One region of the Streptomyces sp. NPDC005784 genome, then DNA from elsewhere that is predicted to be linked to it. Evidence: riboswitches for the same ligand, from Rfam matches in the RefSeq annotation. Region 1 holds a riboswitch; each other region holds the start of a gene.

Region 1 (2,190 bases):
GAGATCCCGCACGAGACGGCCAATCCCGCCCGTCGTGCGGCCAAGGAGCTCTCCAAGGAGCTGTTCCCGGCGAGCGCGCGCATGTCGCGCCCGCGCCAGGGCACCGAGGAGACCGTCCAGAAGATCGACTCCGCGGCCGTACGCGCCTTCTACGACAAGCACGTGCGCCCCGCGACGGCCACCGCCGTCGTCGTCGGTGACCTGACCGGTGTCGACCTCGACGAGCTGCTCGGCGACACGCTGGGCTCCTGGACCGGTTCGTCCGCCGAGCCGCGTCCCGTGCCGCCGGTGAGCGCAGACGACACGGGCCGCGTGATCATCGTCGACCGCCCCGGCGCCGTCCAGACGCAGTTGCTCATCGGCCGGGTCGGCGCCGACCGGCACGATCGCGTGTGGCCCGCCCAGGTGCTCGGCACCTACTGCCTCGGCGGCACCCTCACCTCACGCCTCGACCGCGTCCTGCGCGAGGAGAAGGGCTACACCTACGGCGTACGGGCGTTCGGCCAGGTCCTGCGCGCCGCGCCGGACGGCACGGGTGTCGCGATGCTCGCCATCAGCGGCTCGGTGGACACGCCGAACACCGGTCCGGCGCTCGACGACCTGTGGAAGGTGCTGCGCACCCTCGCGGCCGAGGGGCTGACCGACACGGAGCGCGACGTCGCGGTGCAGAACCTGGTGGGTGTCGCGCCCCTCAAGTTCGAGACGGCGGCAGCCGTCGCGAGCACGCTCGCGGACCAGGTCGAGCAGTACCTGCCGGACGACTATCAGGCGACGCTCTATCAGCAACTGGCCGCCACCGGCACGGTGGAGGCCACCGCGGCTGCGGTGAGCGCCTTCCCGATGGACCGTCTGGTGACCGTGCTGGTGGGCGACGCGGCGACGATCGAGGAGCCGGTCAAGGCCCTCGGAATCGGTGAAGTCAGCGTGGTGGCCGCCGAGTAGAGCCCGCGCGACCCGAGGAGGGCCCTGGTGACTGAAGAGTCGTCAGGGCTCTCCTTTTCCCGCACGTGGCCCCCAAGATGTCCCTATTCGTGCGGGAGTTGCCCTTGTGCCCTGTGGGATACGTTACAAAAATCGTGATCCGTTTGTTGTTCGAATGACACCCCGTTTAGCGTCGGTCCGGCTGTTCGTCACGCACTGCGCCGCGCCCGCGGCACCGGACAGTCATCGCCGAGTCCCCCTATGGCGCGAGTCAGGGGAGCCGGGGACCCACGTAGTCCCTGGGGTGAATCGGACGCCCTCCCCGGAGGGGGTCCGTAGGAGACCTTCCTGCTCCGAACCCGTCAGCTAACCCGGTAGGCGAGAGGGAAGGAAAGGATCAGCCCCTACATGGCGTTCTCCTGTGGCACCGGCAAGCATCGTCGTCCGAGCCGGGTGCACAGCACCACCACGGCCGCCGTCGGGGTCGCGGCGCTCACCACCACCGGTGTGATCGGAACCCTGGCCGCCCCCGCGTTCGCCGCGGAAGCCTCCGTCGAGCAGACCGGGCTGACCCAGGCCGTCACCCTCGGCGACTCGGTCGCCGACCAGATCGACGCCCAGGCCTTCGCGCAGCAGCGCGCCGCCGACGAGGCCGCCGCGCGGAAACAGGCCGAGCAGACCGCGCGCAAGCACGCCGCGGAGCAGGCCGCGAAGTCCCGCGAGGCCAAGGAGCGCGCCGCCCGTGAGGCCGAGCGCAAGCGCCTGAACATGTTCGTCATCCCGATCACCGGTTCGTACATCTCCACCGGCTACCAGGCCAGCAGCAGTCTCTGGTCCTCGGGCAGCCACACCGGCGTCGACTTCCACGCCGCGTACGGCACCTCGGTCCACGCCGTGGGCTCCGGCACCGTCGTCACCACCGGCTGGGGCGGCGCCTACGGCAATCAAGTAGTGATCAAGATGCTTGACGGCACGTACACCATGTACGGCCACCTGTCGTCCATCGGTGTGTCCGAGGGGCAGACGGTCACTCCGGGGCAGCAGATCGGCCTCTCAGGGGACACCGGCAACACCACCGGACCGCACCTTCACTTCGAGGCCCGTACGACCGCGGAGTACGGCTCGGACATCGACCCGGTCGCGTACCTGCGCTCGCACGGAGTCAACGTCTGACGACCGCTTCGCGGCTTCTTCGCCGCTTTTGATGCCCCGGCTCAACGAGCCGGGGCATCATCGTTTCCGGAGGCCCTCTGTCCAAAAAATATCCAT
Region 2 (2,190 bases), on a different contig from region 1:
CGAAGGACCGGGTCTCGTCGGCCGTCCAGCCGAAGACGTTGCCGCCGAGGGAGAGCGGGAAGACCTCGAGGTCGGACGAACCGAGCTTGCGAAGAGAAGTCATGTACGACGTCAACACCCGTGCCGGATGCACGTATTCCGGACTCACCCGGGACGGGCCGGTGCGCGCAAGCGTCCGCGTCTGAATGACCGGCGGTCCTGACGTCGGGGGGATGACGTCAGGACCGCCGGAGATCGGGGAGGACACGCGTACGGCACGCGTCAGGGGTCACACCCGTCCGCGTCGGACGCCGTACGGCTCATACGGCTCAGGAGCCCGTACGGATCAGGGGTTGAGGCCCTTGCTCTGGAGCCACGCCATCGGGTCGATGCCGGTGGCGGCGCCGCCGGGGTGCACTTCGAGGTGCAGGTGCGGCCCGGTGACATTGCCCGTCGCGCCCACGCGTCCGATGACATCGCCCGTGGCGACCTTCTGGCCCACGCTGACACTGATCGACGACTGGTGGCAGAACCACAGCTCCGTACCGTCGTCGAGGGTGAGGATCGTGCGGTAGCCGTACGATCCGGCCCAGCCGGCCTCGGTGATGGTGCCGCTGTGGATCGCCTTGATGAGCGTGCCGGTGGGCGCCGCGAAGTCGAGACCGGTGTGGTAGCCGGAGGACCACATGGAGCCGGCCTCGCCGAAGCGCGAGGTCAGGGTGTACGAGGAGGTCGGCAGCGAGTAGCTCTTGGCGAGCTCGGCGAGGCGCTCGGTCTCGGCCTTCGCCTTGGCCGCGTCCTCCGCCTTCTGCTTCGCGGCGGCGGCCTTGGCCTCCGCGTCGTCCTGCTGCTTGGCGGCAAGCGCGACGGCCTTCTTGGCGGCGGCAGTCTGGGCTGCCTGCTGAGTGGCGCTGTCGGCCTGGTTCTGCTGCGACTGGGCCTGCTGCATGATGCGGGAGCGCAGCGCCTCACCCGCGTCCGTGGCACCCTGCGCCGCGTCGGCGCTGGTCAGACCGGCGCTGGTGAGCGGAGTCGTGGAGCCCTTGGGGGCGCTGGATCCGCCGTCCGATATCAGGGCCTTGGCGGACTGGGTGACCGACGACAGGTCGGGCAGCGAGATCGAGACGGGCGGCTTGCCCGGCGCGGCGCTGGCGATGCCACCCGCGCCGACGGCGGCTATGACGCCGACGCCGAGAACCGTGGAGCTGCGGGCGAGTCCTCCGCCGCGCTGCTTGCCCGTGCGGTGCCGGCCGCGGACGGGAAGAACGGAATCCTCGGTGGGGTTCCACTCCTCCCAGGGGCCCTCGTCCTTGCCGTAGCCGAAGGTATGCGTGTCATTCGGCGCGAACGAGGTCGGCTGAGCGGGCCGGTCGGATGCCACGTGGGCGCACTCCTTTGCTTCCTTGCCGCCTACCGGGTTAGCTGACGGGTTCGGAGCAGGAAGGTCTCCTACGCGCGTATAGCCACCGCGTTCCCACGGCGGAATACGCTCGATTCACCCCAAGTTGATGGTTCCCCGGTTCCCTTGCGGGATTCGGCGCGTGCGCACGGAGCCACCTCTTGTGACGGCTGTAACGACCGCGCTGCGTTATCGAACGTTAATAGACCCAGGCACCGAATTCCAAGCTGTTCGGACTGATCATTAACGGCTTTTGGCCAGGACTTTGGGGTCATGAGCGGTGAAAAACGGGCGAGTTGACCTTATTCCGTCGACACGGGTTTCCTTGACGGTATGTCAGTTTCTATGCGGAGGGAGACGGTCCGGTCACCGTTCGTGACCGCGGCTGAAAAGGCTGTACATGTTGCGCGCGAAGGGCCTCCCGAGCTCTGCGGAATTCCCCTCGACGAACACCCGTCGACGAGCACGCGTCAAAAGCGCCGGACGGCGAGCAGCGCCATGTCGTCCGTCAAGGCGCGCCCGTATGCCGGCGGACCGCCTCGGAGAGGGCGGTCAGCAGCGCTTCGGGGCCGGGAAGGACCCGTCCGGCCAGCCACGCGGCCGGATCGTAGAACTTCCCGCGCGAATCACGGGCCTCGGAGAGCCCGTCGGTGTGCAGGAGCAGCATCGCCCCGCGCGGAAAGCGGCTCTGCACCGCCCGGTCGGGCCAGGTTCCCAGCTCGCTCATCCCGAGCGGCAGCGCGAAGGGCTCGGCGGTGAGCGTGACGAGCGTGCCGTCCGGATGCAGGAGCAGGGGCGGCGGATGGCCGCGG
Region 3 (2,190 bases), on a different contig from region 1:
TCACCGTTCTGGGCGTCGTCCTGCTGCTGGAGCCTCTGAGGAGCTGAGACGGCGCTGCACGAGCCGGGGCAGCAGCCCCCACAGCGCCAGACAGACGGCCAGGGTGCCCGCCCCTGCCGCGATGCCCGCGGCGCGCCCCAGCGTCACGTCCACGACGAGCAGCACCGAACCGGCGAACGCCAGCGTCAGCACGTACAGGCCGATGGTGGCCAGCCGTGAGGAGACCCGCACGATGGTGGGTTTGGCGTTCCGCTGGAACAGCGACCGGTGCAGTGCGGCGGGGGCCGTGAAAAGGGCGGCGGCCAGTACCGCCAGCAACAGCGTGACCACGTAGGTCGCGCGCTGCACGGTGTCCAGAGCGGGGAAACGCTGGGTGAAGGCGAGCGTCAGCAGAAAGGCGAAGAGGATCTGCACCCCCGTCTGGGTGACGCGCAGTTCCTGGAGCAGTTCGGCGAAATTGCGGTCCGCCCGTTCGAGGGGTGTCTCGTCGCGGCCGGACGTCCGCTCGTCCGGGGACGGGTCGCTTCGCGCGGACGTCTCGTTCCGGGACGTGTGGGCCGGGTCGGGGGTCATGGGGAACGAGTAACCACTCCGGCCCGTGTTGCACACGATTCACGCGCTGCGTGTCCCCGGGGGCGGCGGCACGCGTCACGCGCCGCCGCCCCGGGGGACAGGGTCAGCTGACCCTGCCGTACCAGACGCTTCTGGTCCAGATCTTCTCGAGCTTCACCACTTCCCCGGTCTTCGGGGAGTGCCAGATCTTTCCCTTCCCGGCGTAGATGCCGACGTGGTACACGTTCCGGCCCGAGTGGAAGAACACGAGGTCACCGGCCTTGCGGTGCGAGGCCGAGACATGGTGCGTCTTGTTGTACTGCGCCGCGGCCGTACGGGGCAGCTTCTTGCCTGCCTTCTTGTACGAGTAGAGCGTGAGCCCGGAGCAGTCGAAGCGGTGCGGTCCCGTGGCGCCCCACTGGTACGGGGAGCCGTGCTTGGACGCGGCGACCTGGAGTGCCCTCGTCGCAGGCGTGGCCGCCTCGGCGTCGGGTGCGACGCCGGGGACCACGAGGCTGCCGCCCACGGCGGCAAGAGTGAGCGCCGAGGCCGTACCGGCCCGGGTCCACAGCGACGGGACACGATTGAGCGCAGTCATGCGCAACCCTTCGTCAGCCGCCTGTGAAGGATGACCTGTCGGATTCGGGCTGGCGAAGTTGCCCGGCCGCAGCTGCGGCTTCACCCCAAGGACCGTCCGGAACTGTTCCGGCGACCCGTCTAGCTGGGTCCTCCACTCCTGCCGATGCACATCTGTCGACCGGTCATCCGGGCGGCGGCAGGACTCGGCGTCCGCCCGGACCGCCCCGCCGTTGTGGCGGGGGCTTGTCGTCGGAAGGGATCTTCACTCATGAGTGTCGGAAAAACCGAGCGGAACCGGCGTTTTGTGGGCTTACTCACCACTCACCCGTTCGGGTGGACACCCCTCTGTTCGAGGGGGTGTTGGAGACATCGACGAGGCCCGCACCTGCGGTGAAGGGTGTCATCCCGCCTTTCTGGTCCGCGTGTTGCGCAACTTGGAGGGGTCGCAGAAAGGATCGTTCACTACGCCATCGGGGGGTACACCATCCGGTCCGTTTGAGTCCCGGGCCGGACACCGCGGAGGTGCGGCGCGTACCGGCTCCCGGGTGTGGTTCCGTCAACTGCCGGACCCGGGCGGCACGGTGACCCGGGCCGCCCGCCGCTCTCCGTCGAGAACCCGCAGGGCCTGGGCCAGTGTCGGGGCTTGCACCTCGCTCTCGCCCCGCTGGTGCATCAGGGTGAGAGCGTCCCGCAGGGCCGCCGCTTTGCCGACCAGTGCCTGAGCCGCCCTCAGGCCGCGATAGGTGTCCCCGGGACGGGACGGGTTGATACGGCCGACCAGGTCGACCACGTCGAGGTAGCGGTCGATCAGCTCGGCCTCGGCACGGGTCAGCGCGGGCAGCGGGGGGAGGTCCGGGATCATCGGCCGTTCACCTCGCGCCGGGCGTCTCGCGCGAGGCCCGGCGGCTCGGGACGATCCGGTCGATCAGCCCGTAGGCCAGCGCCGCCGGAGCGTCGAGGATCTTGTCCCGCTCGATGTCCGCGGCGACCTGCTCCGGGCTCTGTCCCGTGTGCCGTACGAGCATCTCCTCGAGGATCTCGCGGGTGCGCACCAACTCC
Region 4 (2,190 bases), on a different contig from region 1:
CCGGCCGTCCGCGGTGGGCAGGCCGCCCACGTCGCGGAAGTTGCGCACTCCGCCGAGATCGGGCTCGGTCGACGGGACCTGCTGCGTCACGGGGGCTCCTCCCATTCGGCCGCCGGCGTCGCCGGGCTGGACTCGGCATCGCTCGTCGGCAGTTGTGTCCGGCTCGCGCTCTCGACGATACGACATGGGTTCCTGAGGCAATGAGTTGTCCACAGGGGTCGTCTACCAGGCGGGACGCCCTCGATGACACAGCTCGTTGGGCACGTATGTTCGAATTTGCCAGGGAGTCGGCCGCCTGGCCCGGCCGTACGGATTCGGCAGGTTGAATTGCGCCGATGTGCGGCATTGCTGCGTGCCGTTTTGCGTGCCGACCGGCACGGAGGCCCGGATGTGACGGTTATCCATTCACGTCGTATCTGGCTGTTCTGTCCCAATTGGCGCCTTCGTTACAACTGGCCCTGGAATAAAGCACCCTGGGTCGAGTCGCGTGAGGAGCGTCATATTCGTGACGATGCGTTGCCGTCCTCATTTCTCAACCCGCCCGCGTTTCCGGGCCGGTTGAGAGGTCCGAAAGATCGTCATTCCACAGAGGGTGACGGCAATTCCCCCATGGATCAAGAAAGGTGAGCGCACGGACAAAGCGCACGGTTGTCGACGCGCTCTCATCTCGCTTACGTTCTGCCTCAATCCGGACGGACGCCCAATCCTGCCGCCGCCCGGAATCCGCACACTCACCCGTACACGGCAGGAGCGGGGGACCCACAGGTTCCGTGCCTGATCCGGTCTCCGGAACAGGCTAGGGGTACAGCCGCGCAGCACCGCGGCCGGGCATCTCCAGCCCGCACCCGACAGCTCACCCCGCAGGCGCCGGAGAGGAAATCGTCATGCCCGCCAAGGGTAAGCACCGCCGTCCCAAGTCCTTGCGTTTCACCCGCTCGATCGCCGTGGCCGGAACCGGTGGCGCGGCGCTCGCGCTGCCTCTGATGGGCGCCACGGGTGCCCACGCCGCGACCCCGGCCACCGCCGTCGCGCAGCACGTCGAGAAGGCCGCGACCGCCGCTCCCGTCGCCAAGAAGTCCGCCACGACGAAGACGTACGCGGTGAGGTCCGGCGACTATCTCTCGAAGATCGCCGACGAGCAGAACGTCACCGGCGGTTGGAAGAAGATCTACTCCGACAACCGCTCCGCCATCGGCAGCGACCCGTCGCTGATCCACCCCGGTCTGAAGCTGTCGCTCGGCAAGAAGGCCGCCTTCGCCGGCGCCGCCCACTCGGCCACCCGGACGACGACCTCGGCGGCGAAGACCGACCGGGCGACCCCGGCCAGCGACACGGCTGCCTCCAACACCGCTTCCGCCGAGAGCGGTTCCGGCTACACCCTGCCGGTCGAGGGCAGTACGGTCGGTACCGGCTACAAGGTGGCGGGCAGCATGTGGTCCAGCGGCTACCACACGGGCGTGGACTTCGTGGTCCCGACCGGCACCACGATCAAGTCCATAGCGGCGGGCACCGTCGTCTCCGCGGGCTGGGGCGGTGCCTATGGCAACCAGGTCGTCATACAGCACGCCGACGGCAAGTACTCCCAGTACGCCCACATGTCGTCCCTGTCCGTCTCGGCGGGGCAGACCGTGACCGAGGGCCAGCAGCTCGGCCTCTCCGGCGCGACCGGCAATGTCACCGGACCGCACCTGCACTTCGAGATCCGCACGACGCCGGACTACGGCTCCGACGTCGACCCGGTCGCGTACCTGCGCTCGCACGGTGTCGCCGTCGGCTGACGCCTCACCCTGAGCTCCGGACGCTTGCCCTGCTCCTGACGGCAGGACTGCATCCGAAGGCCGGACCCCATGATCCCCGGGGTCCGGCCTTCGGTGTTTCCCGCCGCGAGGCACGTGACCGTGGTCGAGCAAGGCGCGTGACTGCCGCCGAGCGATTCCCCGCGATTTCCGCGGCATGTCGGTGATCGCTGCTTCAACACCCTTGCTCCGAGCCCTATTCCAGAGTTGACCAATGCTTGGCGAGTGGCTTATCTCACCGTCCGTCAACCCTTCCCTACGGTCGCGTAGCTCACATCCAAAGGTGAATCATGGGCCGATGTGGCAGACGATTCGAAGAATGACAACAGATCAGTGATCGGGTCGTACGTGGCGGTGGGGGACAGCTTCACCGAGGGCGTCGGCGACCCTGGGC

What was found. Region 1 has a riboswitch for cyclic di-AMP ahead of ACFYR3_RS37405 (peptidoglycan DD-metalloendopeptidase family protein). Riboswitches for the same ligand answer to the same signal wherever they lie in the genome.
Region 2: another riboswitch for cyclic di-AMP. It lies ahead of ACFYR3_RS34035 (M23 family metallopeptidase); the one in region 1 lies ahead of ACFYR3_RS37405 (peptidoglycan DD-metalloendopeptidase family protein).
Region 3: another riboswitch for cyclic di-AMP. It lies ahead of ACFYR3_RS33410 (C40 family peptidase); the one in region 1 lies ahead of ACFYR3_RS37405 (peptidoglycan DD-metalloendopeptidase family protein).
Region 4: another riboswitch for cyclic di-AMP. It lies ahead of ACFYR3_RS23650 (peptidoglycan DD-metalloendopeptidase family protein); the one in region 1 lies ahead of ACFYR3_RS37405 (peptidoglycan DD-metalloendopeptidase family protein).

What each region holds. Positions count from the first base shown of each region.
Region 1 covers NZ_JBIAIQ010000039.1:23,033-25,222, forward strand. Annotated here, with positions in the region: gene ACFYR3_RS37400 (pitrilysin family protein) at 1-942, shown strand, start outside; cyclic di-AMP (ydaO/yuaA leader) riboswitch at 1,159-1,317, shown strand; gene ACFYR3_RS37405 (peptidoglycan DD-metalloendopeptidase family protein) at 1,330-2,094, shown strand.
Region 2 covers NZ_JBIAIQ010000030.1:84,277-86,466, reverse strand. Annotated here, with positions in the region: gene ACFYR3_RS34040 (aldo/keto reductase) at 1-103, opposite strand, end outside; gene ACFYR3_RS34035 (M23 family metallopeptidase) at 326-1,360, opposite strand; cyclic di-AMP (ydaO/yuaA leader) riboswitch at 1,372-1,529, opposite strand; partial or broken gene ACFYR3_RS34030 (PP2C family protein-serine/threonine phosphatase) at 1,849-2,190, opposite strand, start outside.
Region 3 covers NZ_JBIAIQ010000029.1:75,100-77,289, reverse strand. Annotated here, with positions in the region: gene ACFYR3_RS33415 (DUF6328 family protein) at 1-573, opposite strand; partial or broken gene ACFYR3_RS33420 (LysE family translocator) at 1-47, shown strand, start outside; gene ACFYR3_RS33410 (C40 family peptidase) at 677-1,150, opposite strand; cyclic di-AMP (ydaO/yuaA leader) riboswitch at 1,154-1,340, opposite strand; gene ACFYR3_RS33405 (hypothetical protein) at 1,688-1,993, opposite strand; gene ACFYR3_RS33400 (ATP-dependent Clp protease proteolytic subunit) at 2,001-2,190, opposite strand, start outside.
Region 4 covers NZ_JBIAIQ010000015.1:80,692-82,881, forward strand. Annotated here, with positions in the region: gene ACFYR3_RS23645 (tyrosine-protein phosphatase) at 1-90, opposite strand, end outside; cyclic di-AMP (ydaO/yuaA leader) riboswitch at 723-880, shown strand; gene ACFYR3_RS23650 (peptidoglycan DD-metalloendopeptidase family protein) at 885-1,778, shown strand; gene ACFYR3_RS23655 (SGNH/GDSL hydrolase family protein) at 2,130-2,190, shown strand, end outside.